Regions from separate parts of the Thermus sp. NEB1569 genome, predicted to be linked through region 2. Evidence: a T-box and tRNA genes for the amino acid it is inferred to sense, from the RefSeq annotation. Region 2 holds a T-box; the other regions hold tRNA genes.

Region 1 (4,715 bases), 940 kb from region 2:
CGCTCGCCGACTACGCCGTAGTGGGCACGGGCTCAACGCCACCGAATGCGACCCAGGCGGGGTTAGTAGCCGAAGTAGCGAGGACGAACGCCGGAGTAAGCGGCGAACCCGACACGATTGCGCGCCAGTCCACCTCCGGCCCCGGGGTTGGAACATTCATCATCACAAAGAAGCGCGAGTTCACCGAAGCCCAGGTGGGCGGCAGAAACCTCACCGAGTGGGGGTTCAGTCCCTCCGGTAGCGCAGGGGGCAACCTGATGACCAGGGAGCTGTTCCGGGACGGGCTGGGTAACCCCGTGGTCATCTCGCTAGCTTCGGACCAGAGGCTACGGCTCATTTACGCCTATCAGGTCAGCTACTCTCCAAACGCCGGGGCGCCGCAGGACGCAAGCATAAACATTGCCAACCTTGGTACCTTCGCCGGGAAGGTGTTCGCCACGCGCTACTATAACGCATACGATAGCGGAATGGGCGACCTCTATCTGCTGTCGTGGTGGGCTATGGCGTACGTGGGAAACAACATCGACGCCTTGTATTTCTACCCCCTAGACGCCTATAAGGCGCCGAACTTAGACTCTCAGTTTGGAAACTACTCCTCCCCAGTCGGGTACCAAATAACTTCCGGGATGTTCACAGCCATCACCAGAGGTCGGAAGATAAACGCCATCACCATCCCCGCCACCGATTACAACCGCGACATCTATGGGTTTGCGATAATCAGGTACTCTGGCTCGTCCCACGTCGGCGGCTTCGCCCTCGCGTTCAACAGCGGCGTAAAGTTCACCAAAAGCAACCTCTACAAGCTCGTCGTTGGAGAATGGACTTTGACCTGGGGGCCGTGATGATCCCGCAAGGATGGGCAATCCGAGACCTGGTTGTACCCCCGGCTCAGGGGGTGCCCGTTTTGGACGTTGGACTATTCCCGTTGGCCCGCAAACATGGACGGCACGTCCCGGGAGCAGAGGCCAAAGGGGGCATGGCGCGTTACTGGGACATCCACGGCTTTGTCTGGTACCACGCCGGCGGGATGTTGACCTTGAACCGGGGCATGAAGCGGATCCGCCGCACGGCTAGGGGGGTGGAAGACGTTGCGCACCGGAGGGGTTAGCTGGGGGGTGGTGGCGTTGGGCGGCCTGGCCGCCTTCCTCCTCCTTCGGCCCCGCCCGGCGCGTGGTGGGGGTGGGGGAACCCCTGGTTCTGGAAGCGCCTGCCCCTACCCTCCCCCGGGGCCCCCGCCCTTGGACAAGGACCGGTGGAGCTTGATTGACCGCATTTATGCTCGCATTTCGGAAGTCAACCCCGCCCTGGCCCGGCAGTCCTGCGGGGACTGCGGGGGGCGGAACCTGGCCCAGATCGTGGCCGGGGCCCTGGCCCAGGCGGAAGGGATGGGGGTGCCCCCGGACCTCGTGGTGGCCCTGGCCCGGCGAGAGTCCTCCTTCAACCCCCACGTGGACCGGGTGGCGTACGCCCTCCAGATCAGCAGCAACGGGGCCACCTGCGCCTCGGGGTCCGAGATCGGCCCGCTTCAGGTCAAACCCTGCGCCTTCCGCCAGGTGGGCATGGACCCCACCCTCCTCCTCAACATGCCCATCCCGGCCCGGGTGCAGTACGCCACGGCGGCGGGGATCCGCTATCTGGCGTGGTTGAAGGGGCAGTTTCCCACGTGGTGCGATGTCCTGCACGCCTACAACCGGGGGCCTACCGCTTATAGGCGGGGTGAGCGGAATGACGCCTATGTAGACCAGATCCTGGCCTGGGCGTCCCAATACTCCGAGCTGAGGGTATGAGGCAGCTTCCTTGGGGCATCCTGCTCATGTTTGCGACACTGGCTGTCGCCTTTGCGTTGGCGGGCCTCTGGTGGTGGCTGCTCTTCCTAGGCGGCCTGATCCTTTGGCTTGGGATCGTGGAGCTGTGGGCCGTGCGCCGCACGGGGCTCACCATCTCGGGGCAGTTTCTGGCGTGGGCCCGAAGGCATCCGTGGTGGGCAGGGGTCATGGCCGCCCTTTTGGGCGGGGCTATGGGTTATTTGGTCTACCACCTAACAACGGGCTATTAGGTGTCGTGTAGGTGTCAAAAGGCGCTCCCCGGGGCCTTGGTGACCCCGGGGATTTGCCTTTCTCATCGTGGTGGGCGATGGTGGACTTGAACCACCGACCTCACGCTTATCAGGCGTGCGCTCTGACCAGCTGAGCTAATCGCCCCCGCACGCAAAAACTAGCTTAACGAGGGGAAGCCTTTCCGTCAAGATACCCAGAGGCCTACCCCCACGGCCCCCCTTGACAGTCTTGTGTTGGTCTGGTAGTTTTTTCTTTGCGCTGCCTGAAGGGGCGGCGGGGGATCTTGAAAGCTGGGGTGGAGGATAGGTAGTTAGAGGCCGTGATGAGCGGCCTTTGAGGGTCAAGATGCTAAGGGCCCACGGTGGATGCCTTGGCACCCGAGCCGATGAAGGACGTGGCTACCTGCGATAAGCCAGGGGGAGCCGGTAGCGGGCGTGGATCCCTGGATGTCCGAATGGGGGAACCCGGCCCGTGGGAACACGGGTCACCGCCGATTGGCGGGGGGAACCTGGGGAACTGAAACATCTCAGTACCCAGAGGAGAGGAAAGCGAAAGCGACTCCCTGAGTAGCGGCGAGCGAAAGGGGAAGAGCCTAAACCGTCTGGCTTGTCCGGGCGGGGTAGTGGGGCCCTCGGATACCGAATCCCCGACTCTAGCCGAAGCTGTTGGGAAGCAGCGCCAGAGAAGGTGAAAGCCCTGTAGGCGAAAGGGGAGGGGATAGGTGAGGGTACCCGAGTACCCTGTGGTTCGTGGAGCCATGGGGGAATCTGGGCGGACCACCGCCTAAGGCTAAGTACTCCGGGTGACCGATAGTGAACCAGTACCGTGAGGGAAAGGTGAAAAGAACCCCGGGAGGGGAGTGAAATAGAGCCTGAAACCGTGGGCTTACAAGCAGTCGCGGCCCCTTTAGGGGTTGCGGCGTGCCTATTGAAGCATGAGCCGGCGACTCACGGTCGTGGGCGAGCTTAAGCCGTTGAGGCGGAGGCGTAGGGAAACCGAGTCCGAATAGGGCGTTAGTCCGCGGCCGTGGACCCGAAACCGGGTGAGCTAGCCCTGGCCAGGGTGAAGCTGGGGTGAAGCCCAGTGGAGGCCCGAACCGGTGGGGGATGCAAACCCCTCGGATGAGCTGGGGTTAGGAGTGAAAAGCTAACCGAACCCGGAGATAGCTGGTTCTCCCCGAAATGACTTTAGGGTCAGCCTCAGGTGCTGACTGGGGCCTGTAGAGCACTGATAGGGCTAGGGGGCCCACCAGCCTACCAAACCCTGTCAAACTCCGAAGGGTCTAAGGTGGAGCCTGGGAGTGAGGGCGCGAGCGATAACGTCCGTGTCCAAGCGCGGGAACAACCGAGACCGCCAGCTAAGGTCCCGAAGTCTGGGCTAAGTGGGAAAGGATGTGGCGTTGCTGAGACAGCCAGGAGGTTGGCTTAGAAGCAGCCATCCTTTAAAGAGTGCGTAATAGCTCACTGGTCGAGTGACGCTGCGCCGAAAATGATCGGGGCTTAAGCCCAGCGCCGAAGCTGCGGGTCTGAGGGGTGATCCCTCAGGCGGTAGGGGAGCGTTCCCGATGCCGATGAAGGTCGTCCGCGAGGGCGGCTGGAGGTAAGGGAAGTGCGAATGCCGGCATGAGTAACGATAAACAGGGTGAGAATCCCTGTCGCCGTAAGCCCAAGGGTTCCTACGCAATGGTCGTCAGCGTAGGGTTAGGCGGGGCCTAAGGTGAGGCCGAGAGGCGTAGCCGAAGGACAGCCGGTTAATATTCCGGCCCTTCCCGCAGGTGCGATGGGGGGACGCTCTAGGCTAGGGGGACCGGAGCCATGGACGAGCCCGGCCAGAAGCGCAGGGTGGGAGGTAGGCAAATCCGCCTCCCAACAAGCTCTGCGTGGTGGGGAAGCCCGTACGGGTGACAACCCCCCGAAGCCAGGGAGCCAAGAAAAGCCTCTAAGCACAACCTGCGGGAACCCGTACCGCAAACCGACACAGGTGGGCGGGTGCAAGAGCACTCAGGCGCGCGGGATAACCCTCGCCAAGGAACTCTGCAAGTTAGCCCCGTAACTTCGGGAGAAGGGGTGCTCGCCTTTGGGCGAGCCGCAGTGAACAGGCTCTGGCGACTGTTTACCAAAAACACAGCTCTCTGCGAACTCGTAAGAGGAGGTATAGGGAGCGACGCTTGCCCGGTGCCGGAAGGTCAAGGGGAGGGGTGCAAGCCCTGAACCGAAGCCCCGGTGAACGGCGGCCGTAACTATAACGGTCCTAAGGTAGCGAAATTCCTTGTCGGGTAAGTTCCGACCTGCACGAAAAGCGTAACGACCGGAGCGCTGTCTCGGCGAGGGACCCGGTGAAATTGAACTGGCCGTGAAGATGCGGCCTACCCGTGGCAGGACGAAAAGACCCCGTGGAGCTTTACTGCAGCCTGGTGTTGGCTCTTGGTCGCGTCTGCGTAGGATAGGTGGGAGCCTGTGAAGCCGCCCTTTCGGGGGCGGTGGAGGCGCCGGTGAAATACCACCCTGATGCGGCTGGGGGCCTAACCCAAGGGATTGGGGACAGCGCTTGGCGGGCAGTTTGACTGGGGCGGTCGCCTCCTAAAGGGTAACGGAGGCGCCCAAAGGTTCCCTCAGGCGGGACGGAAATCCGCCGGAGAGCGCAAGGGTAGAAGGGAGC
Region 2 (4,715 bases):
AGAATGGGGGTTTCCTCGCCGAGGAGCCTGCGCCCCAGGGTTTCCTCGATGATCACCGCCTCCTCCCCCACGGCAAAGGCCCCATAGGTGTACTCGGGGTGCACCGCCGCGGCCACGTTCCCGGGGAGGGTCCAGGGGGTGGTGGTCCAGATGAGGAGGTTAGCCTGCTTCAGGCCCAGTTTTTCCGGTTCCTTAAGGGGAAGGCGTACATAAACCGAGGGATCGGTGATCTCCTTGTACCCCAAGGAGAGCTCGTGGGAGGAAAGAGGCGTGCCGCACCGGGGACAGTAGGGCACCACCTTGTGGTCCCGGTAGAGGAGCCCCCGGTCGAAGAGGTTCTTCAGGCTCCACCAGATGCTTTCCACATAGGTGGGGTGCAGGGTGGCGTAGGCGTTCTTGAGATCCACCCAGTAGGCGATGCGCTCGGTGAAGGCCTCCCACTCCTTCTCGTAGGTGAACACCGACTCCCGGCAGGCCTGGTTGAAACGCTCGATGCCGTAGGCCTCGATCTCCCGTTTGCTCTTTAGCCCCAGCTTCTTCTCCACCTCCAGTTCCACGGGGAGGCCGTGGGTGTCCCAGCCGGCCCGGCGGGGTACGTAATAGCCCCGCATGGTCTTGTACCGGGGGAAAAGGTCCTTGTAGCTTCGGGCCTGGGCATGGCCCACGTGGGGCATGCCGTTGGCGGTGGGGGGGCCTTCGTAAATGGTATAGCGGGGCCTCCCTTTACGGTTTTCCACGCTTTTCTCAAAGATCCTCTCCCGCTGCCAAAACTCCAGAACCTCCTCTTCCAGCCTGGGAAAGTTGGGTTCGCCGACCTCCTTGAACATACGCTCCTCCCTAAAGAAACGTCCGCGCCCTTTGGGCGCGGACGAAAGCGCAAGGGCTTCCGCGGTACCACCGCGCTTCCTGGAGATAGCCTCCAGGCCCTCATTTGCGCGCGATCACGGGCGCACCCGGCGGGCATTACTCGAGGCCCTTAGCCCCTTTCCTCCCGCGGCTCCGGGGTGATCTTCCCGCCTTTCCTCACCACCGGGCTTCCACCCTCCCCGGCTCGCTTGGGGCTATTGGAAAGGGGTACTCTCCCCATCCTCGCCTTTACAGCTCCCGCCTCCTGGGGTAAAATCCCCCGTTGGCGGCTAAGCCCATGCTAGCAGCCTTTCCCCTGGCTTGACAACGCCCCCATCGGGTCTGCTAGACTCAGGCTAAGCCGGTTCCCCTTCCGCGCAAAAGGAGCGTCCATGGAGCTGTACTTGGATACCGCCAACTTGGAGGAGATACAGGAGATCGCTGCCTGGGGGGTGCTCTCTGGGGTGACCACCAACCCCACCTTGGTGGCTAAGGAGTATGCGGGCCGAGGAGCAAAGCTGACCGAGGAGGTTCTGTTCGCTCACCTACGGGCCATATGTGAGGTGGCGAAGGGACCTGTGTCGGCGGAGGTGACCGCGCTGGAGGCAGGGGCCATGGTGGAGGAGGGCCTGCGGCTTGCCGCCATCCACCCTCACATCGTGGTCAAGCTGCCCACCACCGAGGAGGGCCTGAAGGCCTGCAAGCGCCTTTCCACCCAGGGGGTGAAGGTGAACATGACCTTGATCTTTTCCGCCAACCAGGCTCTTCTGGCGGCCCGGGCAGGGGCGGCCTACGTTTCCCCCTTCCTGGGCCGGGTGGACGATATCTCCTGGGACGGGGGAGAGCTTTTGCGGGAGATCGTGGAGCTGATCCAGGTCCAGAACCTGCCGGTCAAGGTCATCGCTGCCTCCATCCGTCACCCCCGCCATGTGACGGAGGCCGCCCTTCTGGGGGCGGACATCGCCACCATGCCCTATACGGTTTTCAAGCAGCTTCTTAAGCATCCTTTGACGGACATAGGGCTTAGACGCTTTATGGAGGACTGGGAGAAGGTCAAGCCATGAGGAGAAAAGCGGATACCCAACAAGAAGCGCCCCTCACTTACCAGGAGCTTTCGGCCAAGATTCTGCCGGAGCTGCACCTCCTGGCCCAGGAAGCGGGCATAGAGAACTACAAGCGCATGAAGAAGGACCAGCTCATTATGGCCCTCCTGGAGCGGCAGACCCAAGGGGAGGGCCTGCAGCTGGTCAAGGGTTACCTGGAGATCAGTCCGGATGGGTACGGCTTCATCACCGAGAGCTTGTACAACCTGGAATCCCGTGTGGCCATCGTCTCCGCCGGCCTTATCCGGCAGTATGCCTTGAGGAGCGGGGACTACATCGTGGGCCGGGTGCGACCTCCGCGGGAGAACGAGCGCTACGGCACCCTCCTCAAGGTGGAGGCGGTGAACGACCTGGACCCTGAGGCGGCCAAGAACCGGCCCCGCTTTGACGAGCTCATCCCCCAGTTCCCCGACCGGCAGATCAAGCTGGAAACCACCCCTGATGAGCTTTCCACCCGGGTGATCGACCTGCTGGCCCCCATCGGCCGGGGGCAGCGGGGGCTCATCGTGGCCCCGCCCAAGGCGGGTAAGACCACCCTCCTCAAGAAGATCGCCAATGCGGTCCTGAAGAACGAACCCGACATCAAGGTGATCGTTTTGCTCATAGACGAGCGCCCCGAGGAGGTCACGGACTTCCGGGAAAGCGTCCAGGGAGCCGAGGTCATCGCCAGCACTTTTGACGAACCGCCTCAGAACCATATCCGGGTGGCGGAGTTCGTCCATGAGAGGGCCAAGCGCATCGTGGAGGAGGGCGGCCATGTGATGATCCTCCTGGACTCCATCACCCGCCTGGCCCGGGCCAACAACCTGGTAACCCCGCCCACGGGCCGTACCCTGTCGGGCGGTTTGGACTCCGCTGCCCTGTACTTCCCCAAGCGCTTCCTGGGAGCGGCCCGCAACATCCGGGGTGGAGGTAGCCTCACCATCCTGGCCACGGCCCTGGTGGAAACGGGAAGCCGCATGGACGACGTGATCTTTGAGGAGTTCAAGGGGACGGGCAACATGGAGCTCCACCTTTCCCGCCGCCTCGAGGAGCGCCGCATCTTCCCGGCCATCGACATCCTGAAGTCCGGGACCCGTCGGGAGGAGCTCCTCTTGGGCGAGGAGGTGGTGCACAAGATGTGGCTTCTCAGGAAGGTCCTGGCGGATATGGACCCGGCGGAGGCCATGGAGATGCTTTTGGCCCGCCTGGGGCGGACCAAGAACAACAAGGAGTTTCTGGCGTCCTTGGCCGCCCGTTAGGCGGGATTTTCCCTTGGGGGGCGGAAAGCCCGCCCCCCAAGGCCTTTTGCCCCTTGCCTTTTCCCCGCTTGGTCCTGGTATAATCCCCGCGAGGTTTTGGTGGGGTTTGGGAGGTGAGCATTGCGGGGAGTATGGGGAAGTTTATGGCTCTTGGTTTCCTCTTTGGCCTTCGCCAAGCTGCCTGCTCTTAGCCCCCTTCCTCTTCCCGCGAACACGGTGGAGGTGGGCCAGGCGGTCAAAAAGGGATGGGTGGTCTATGAGGTGAAGCCCGGGGATACCCTGGCGGGGATTGCCGCTCGTTACGGGGTGGATCCCCGGCACATCATGTGGTCCAGCAACCTGCAAGGCGATCGCTTGCAGGTGGGGCAAAGGCTTCTTATCCCCTTGGTGGCCGTGGAGGACCGTTCCCCCCGGGTACCCCCGGGGGTGGAGGTGTACCGCGTGCGCCCGGGGGATACCCTGCAGGGAGTGGCGAGCCGTTATGGGGTAAGCGTTCTGGAACTGGTTTCCGCCAACCCTTCCTTAGAGAGCTTGGACCGGCTGGTGGCGGGGAGCGTCCTGTACATTCCAAGAAAAGCTAAGGGCTTGGTGGTATCCCTGCCCGAGGGGCAGACCCTGGTGGACCTGGCGGCTCGTTTCGGCCTCTCCCCAGTGGCGGTGGCCCGGGCCAACGGCATCCAGGACCCCGCGGAGCTCAGGCCCGGGGACCTGGTCCTCCTCCCCGGTATCCAGGCCAAGACCACCTATGAGCGGCTTCTCGCCAAACAGGAGGAGGAGCGCAGGGCCCGCCTCGAGGCGGAGCGCCGGCGCCAGGAGGAGCTTAGGCGCCTGGCGGAGGAGAGGAGGAGGCAGCAGGCCTTGGCCCAGCAACGTACCCGGCAGGTGCAGCAGGCCCAGACCCAGCGGCCCCAGGTGCGCCGGGTGAGCTACCAGGAAGGGGCCATGCGCTGGCCTCTTTCGGGCTTTCGCATCACCACCTATTTCGGCGAACGGGGAGTCTTTCAGCGCTTCCACACGGGGATTGACCTAGCTGCAGCGTACGGCACCCCCATCGTGGCGGCCAAGGCGGGGCAGGTGGAGGTGGCGGGTTGGAGCTCCGTGGGCTATGGCTTCCATGTGGTGTTGGACCACGGGGGCGGGGTGGAAACCCTTTACGCCCACATGTCGCGCATCGCTGTGCGGGCCGGCCAGTGGGTGGAGGCCGGGCAGGTGATCGGCTACGTGGGCTCCACCGGCTGGTCCACCGGGCCCCACCTGCACTTTGAGGTGAGGGTGGGTGGGGTGGTCCGTAACCCCTTGGCTTATTTGCCTTGAGTAAGTTTTAGTGCCCCCCGGGGGCCTTTGGGCCCCCGGCTTCTTTTGGCTTGACCCGGTGGGCGGTAAGCTGGAGGATGGAGGACGGGATGGAGAAGGGAACCTTTCAGATCAAGACGGGCTTCGCCGAGATGTTCAAGGGTGGGGTGATCATGGATGTGACCACCCCCGAGCAGGCGGTGATCGCCGAGGAGGCGGGGGCAGTGGCGGT
Region 3 (4,715 bases), 270 kb from region 2:
CCAAGGCCGTAATCATCGCCGCTGGCGTGGGTGCCTTTGAGCCCAGGCGCCTGGGTGCCCCGGGGGAAAAGGAGCTGGAGGGCAAGGGCGTTTACTATGCGGTGAAGACCAAGGCCGAGTTCCAGGGCAAGCGGGTCCTCATCGTGGGAGGTGGGGATAGCGCCGTGGACTGGGCCCTGAACCTTCTGGGCACCGCTAAGGAGATCACCCTGATCCACAGGAGGCCCCAGTTCCGGGCCCACGAGGCCAGCGTGAAGGAGCTTTTCAAAGCCCATGAGGAAGGGCGCCTTACCGTGCTCACCCCCTACGAGGTCCGGCGGATTGAAGGGGATACCCAGGTGCGCAAGGCGGTGATCTTCCACAACGGAACCCAGGAGGAAAAGGAGCTAGAGGTGGACGCTGTGCTGATCCTGGCGGGCTACCTCACCAAGCTGGGGCCCCTGGCCAACTGGGGGCTGGAGCTGGAAAAGAACAAGATCAAGGTGGACACCACCATGGCCACCAGCATCCCCGGGGTCTACGCCTGCGGCGACATCGTCACCTACCCGGGGAAGCTTCCCCTAATCGTGCTGGGTTTCGGCGAAGCCGCCATCGCCGCCAACCACGCCGCCGTCTACGCCAACCCCGCCCTCAAGGTGAACCCCGGGCACTCCTCGGAAAAGGCCGAGGAGAAAGCACCGGCCTGAGATTCCTCTCCGCTACTCACGGGCCCCGGAGTAGCCCGGGGCCTGGCTTTGTCCTAAGATGGGAGCATATGCGGGTTGCCCTTTTCATTGACGGATCCTACATGTACCTTGCCACCAAGCGCCTGGGCTGGAACGTGGACCACCGCCGGGTCCTCACCCAGTTCGCCACCCCGGAGCAGCTTTACAACGCCTTCTACTACGTGCCCATCACCGATCCCGAGGACGAGCGCCAACAGCGCTTCATAGATGCCCTGGTCTTTATGGGCTACACGGTCCGGAGCCGCTTGGTCCGGGGAGAAGCCCGGTTTGAGGCCATGATGGCCACGGACCTCCTCACCACCGCCCCCCGCTGGGACCGGGCCATCGTGGCCAGCGGTTCGGGAGAACTGGCCCACACCTTCAGCGCCCTAAGGGCCATGGGGAAGGAAATCCACCTCCTTGGCGTGCACGAGCTTGCGGACCTCGAGCTCCGCAACCAGGCAGACCGCTTCCTGAACCTCCCCGAGTGGCGGGAGGTGCTGGAGAGAACCCTGGGGGGCCGCCGCATCTACGCGGGCTACCCCGTGGAGGCCACGGTGGAGGTGCCCCCCGCCCCGGTGGAAGACGCCCAGTCCTGACCTATGCCCCCGGGCCCCTGGCTGGTGCTGCTGGCAGCGGGCCTTTTCTACCTGGCCCTTCCCATCCCCCCTACCCTACCCCCCTCCCCAAGCCTCAGGGATCTTCTCCCCTACCCAAGGGAAGAGCGGGAGGCTTGGGTGAGCCTCCACCTGAGCTTGAAGGCCAGCCTGCACCTGCTTTTAGGGGAGAAAGTGGCCCGGGCCTACGACCGCCTGCTCCGTCTCGAGCTCAAAAACCAGCGCTCCGGCAAGCGCGCCGCATACCCCGAAGCCAAAAGCGCCCTCCTGGCGGCCAAGCGCTGGGTGGAGGCCATCGGCCAGGCCAAGCGGGGCCAGAAGGTGGACCTCGAGGGCCTGCCCACCGCCCCCCACCACGTACTTCCCTACGCCCGGGAGATCCGCGCCGCCGCCTCCGCCCTCGGCATTCCTTATGGGGTGCTGGCCGCCATTGTGGATAACGAGCAGTACGGGGGGGACAAGGCCTTGGGGCTTTCCCGGGGGGTGCGGGAAGCGGCGGACGGCTTAGCCCAAGGTCTGGCCGAGGTCCAAGGCCACGCCCCCTTGAGCCGCACCCTGGGCCTGGCCCAGATGAGCTGGGAGGATGCCCTCAAGCAACAGGACCGCCTGCGACTCTTCGGGGCCTGGGATCCCGCAAGACCCTTCCCCAAGACCGAGGCCGAGGCCAGGAAGGCCCTCGAGGATCCCTACCTCAACCTCCTCTTCACCGCAAGCCGGCTTAGAGGCTACTTCAACGCCCTCCTCGGCCTCCCCCCACGGGATACCCGCCTTCTGGATGACCCCTGGCTCTACTACCTGGGCCCCGCCTGGCACAACTACCCCTTGCGGGCCCAGAACCTGGAAACCTGGGAGGATAGCTTCCACGGCTTTTTCAAGGGCCTTTTCTACCAGGTAGCCCTGGAAGGACGCTGGCACCTGGAAGGCCGCACCCTCCTGCCCCTTAAAGCCTGGGGGCCTGGGGCACAGGACCCAGCTCCCTCCTCCGTCCCCGCCCTAACGCCCTAGATCCGTTCCATCCAGGGAAGGGGCTCCCCGGGGGGTAAAACAGGCCAGCGCCCCTCTTTCATGTGGCGGAAAATGGCCTCCACCGCCTTTTCCGCCTCCTCCACCCAAAGCCTGGGGTAAAGGGAGCGCTTGGCCAAAAACTCCTCCCGGTCGAAGACCTGGCAGGTATGGTCGGCCTGGCAACGCACGTCCAGCTCGAGGTCGTACTGGCGAAAACCCCTTCCCGTCCACTCTGCCGGGGTTTGCACGTTCCAGTAATACTCCAGCACCCGGCCCTCCCTCACATCCGGTCCCCCGGAGTACCAGGCCCCAGGGAAAAAGGCCACATAGGCATCGTGGTCCAGCACCACCGCCTTCCCCTTGGCCACGTGGTGAAAGGTCCCGCCCTGGGGGAGCAAGGTCAGGACGCCTTCCGGGCGTACCTCCACCACCCGGGCCTGCCAAAAATAGTGCAGGCTATCCCCCGGGAACTTGCAAAACTCCACCCGCACCAGGTCCCCGGGGGAAAGAGGCCAAGCCAGGGCCTCCATGCAGCGGGTTTACTTCTTGGTGCTGATGCCCAGGGCCTTATAGAGGGCGCAGAAGCCGGTGACCGCCGTGAAGAGGAGGACCACCCCCACGATCCCCAGGATCCAGTTCCAGGGGGATGCCGACTGGAAAGCGAAGTAGAAGAGGACCAGGGCCAGAATAAAGCGAATCACCCTATCGGTGGTGCTCTCGTTTACGGTCATAGGCTTCACCTCTAAATGGAAGTATACACCCTAAAGCGCGGTCCCTTGTCCTGCCTTGTGCTACAATGCTTTTCTGGCGTGGGCCGTTAGCTCAATCGGTCAGAGCGGCCGGCTCATAACCGGTTGGTTGCAGGTTCAAGTCCTGCACGGCCCACCAGCGCCCTATCTGCAAGAGTCCCGCCTCCTCAAGAGGCGGGAAACGTGTTTGTACCAGCCCCTTCCTCTGGCAGAATCTAGCTATGGAGGCCCTGCAAGCCTTTCAAATCCTGGATCTGCGCATCGGCCGCATCTTGAAGGCCGAACCCCACGAGAAAGCCCGCAAACCCAGCTACAAGCTCTGGATCGACCTCGGGCCCTTAGGGGTCAAACAGAGTTCCGCCCAGATTACCGAGCTTTACCGCCCCGAGGACCTGGTGGGCCGCCTGGTGGTGTGCGCGGTGAACCTGGGAACCCGCTCCATCGCAGGCTTTCCCTCCGAGGTGCTGGTCCTGGGGGCTAAGGATGCCGAGGGCCGGGTGGTCCTCCTCACCACAGAGCGGGAGGTACCCCTGGGGGAAAGGGTCTTCTAGCGGGTCCGGGTCACCTTGGTGAGGTGCCGGGGCCGGTCCGGATCCAGGCCCCGGGAGCGGGCCAGGGCCTCCGCCTTGGGATAGAAGGCCTGGGCCAGGAAAAGAGGGGTGATCTCGGGCACGGAGGCCACGGGAAGCGCCAGGGGAGAATCCGCCAGGGCCAAGGCATCGGGTTCCGGGGAGAGAACGAGAAGATGAGCCCCTTTCGCCTTTAACCCCTCGAGGGTGGAAAGAAGGGCCTCCAAGGCCTCATCCTTTTGCACCAAGGCCAGCACCGGAAAGCCAGCCTCCAAAAGGGCCTGGGGACCGTGGAGGAACTCCGCCGCCGAAAACCCCTCCGCATGAAGCCCCGCCACCTCCTTCAGCTTCAAGGCCGCCTCGAGGGCCACGGGGTACGTGAACCCCCGCCCCAGGACGAAAAGGTTTTCCGCATCTTCCAGGTAATCCAGCTCCCCCGAGGCCTCCAAGGCCCGGTGCAAGGCCTCGGGTAAGGCGGGAAGGACCTGGCGCAGGCGGCTTTCCTCCACCAGCTGGGCCAGGAGGTGGAGGGTGGCGGCCAGCATGGCGAGGAAGCTCTTGGTGGCGGCCACCGCCTTCTCCTCCCCGGCATGGAGGGGAAGGACCACCTCCGCCATCCGGGCAAGAGGGCTCTCCTCCCGGTTCACCAGGGCCACGGTGAGGGCTCCCTGGGAGCGGTAGGCGCTTACCACCTCCAAAAGGTCGGGGCTTTCCCCGCTTTGGCTAAAGGCGAGAAGAAGGGAGGGAAAAGGCACCCTGGGCCTAGCCCGGTAAAGGGTGAGGACGGAAGGGGCCAAGGAGAGAACCGGCCACTCCAATCGGGCCTCGAGGAGGTACTTGGCAAAAAGGGCGGCGTGGTCGGAACTCCCCCGGGCCACGGTAAGGGTGAGAGCCGGGGGGCGCTTCCTCAGGAAGCGGGCCAAGCTCCTCACCTCGCCCTCGTTCTCCCTAAGGAGGCGCTCTATGACCTTGGGGGCTTCCTCCGCCTCGGTACGCATCCAAGAGGCCATAGGTTCACTATAGGGCACGGGAAGCCCCCCCCTGCCACCTGGTCCTTCCCAGAAGGTAGTG

Evidence for each region. The T-box of region 2 lies ahead of ileS (isoleucine--tRNA ligase). A T-box ahead of a tRNA ligase gene usually reads a tRNA of that ligase, here a tRNA-Ile.
Region 1: it has a tRNA-Ile gene. The T-box ahead of ileS (isoleucine--tRNA ligase) is inferred to sense a tRNA for this amino acid. The anticodon was not compared.
Region 3: it has a tRNA-Ile gene. The T-box ahead of ileS (isoleucine--tRNA ligase) is inferred to sense a tRNA for this amino acid. The anticodon was not compared.

The regions. Positions count from the first base shown of each region.
Region 1 is NZ_CP092445.1:408,680-413,394, reverse strand. It holds gene MI302_RS02755 (hypothetical protein) at 1-842, shown strand, start outside; gene MI302_RS02750 (transglycosylase SLT domain-containing protein) at 1,119-1,787, shown strand; gene MI302_RS02745 (hypothetical protein) at 1,784-2,056, shown strand; tRNA gene MI302_RS02740 (tRNA-Ile) at 2,125-2,201, opposite strand; rRNA gene MI302_RS02735 (23S ribosomal RNA) at 2,396-4,715, shown strand, end outside.
Region 2 is NZ_CP092445.1:1,345,415-1,350,129, reverse strand. It holds gene ileS (isoleucine--tRNA ligase) at 1-827, opposite strand, end outside; T-box leader at 862-1,099, opposite strand; gene fsa (fructose-6-phosphate aldolase) at 1,239-1,910, shown strand; gene rho (transcription termination factor Rho) at 1,907-3,190, shown strand; gene MI302_RS07710 (peptidoglycan DD-metalloendopeptidase family protein) at 3,353-4,504, shown strand; gene pdxS (pyridoxal 5'-phosphate synthase lyase subunit PdxS) at 4,594-4,715, shown strand, end outside.
Region 3 is NZ_CP092445.1:1,610,929-1,615,643, forward strand. It holds gene MI302_RS09210 (NAD(P)/FAD-dependent oxidoreductase) at 1-686, shown strand, start outside; gene MI302_RS09215 (NYN domain-containing protein) at 755-1,303, shown strand; gene MI302_RS09220 (hypothetical protein) at 1,307-2,326, shown strand; gene MI302_RS09225 (DUF402 domain-containing protein) at 2,323-2,856, opposite strand; gene MI302_RS09230 (DUF2892 domain-containing protein) at 2,866-3,057, opposite strand; tRNA gene MI302_RS09235 (tRNA-Ile) at 3,138-3,214, shown strand; gene MI302_RS09240 (tRNA-binding protein) at 3,297-3,626, shown strand; gene MI302_RS09245 (SIS domain-containing protein) at 3,623-4,654, opposite strand.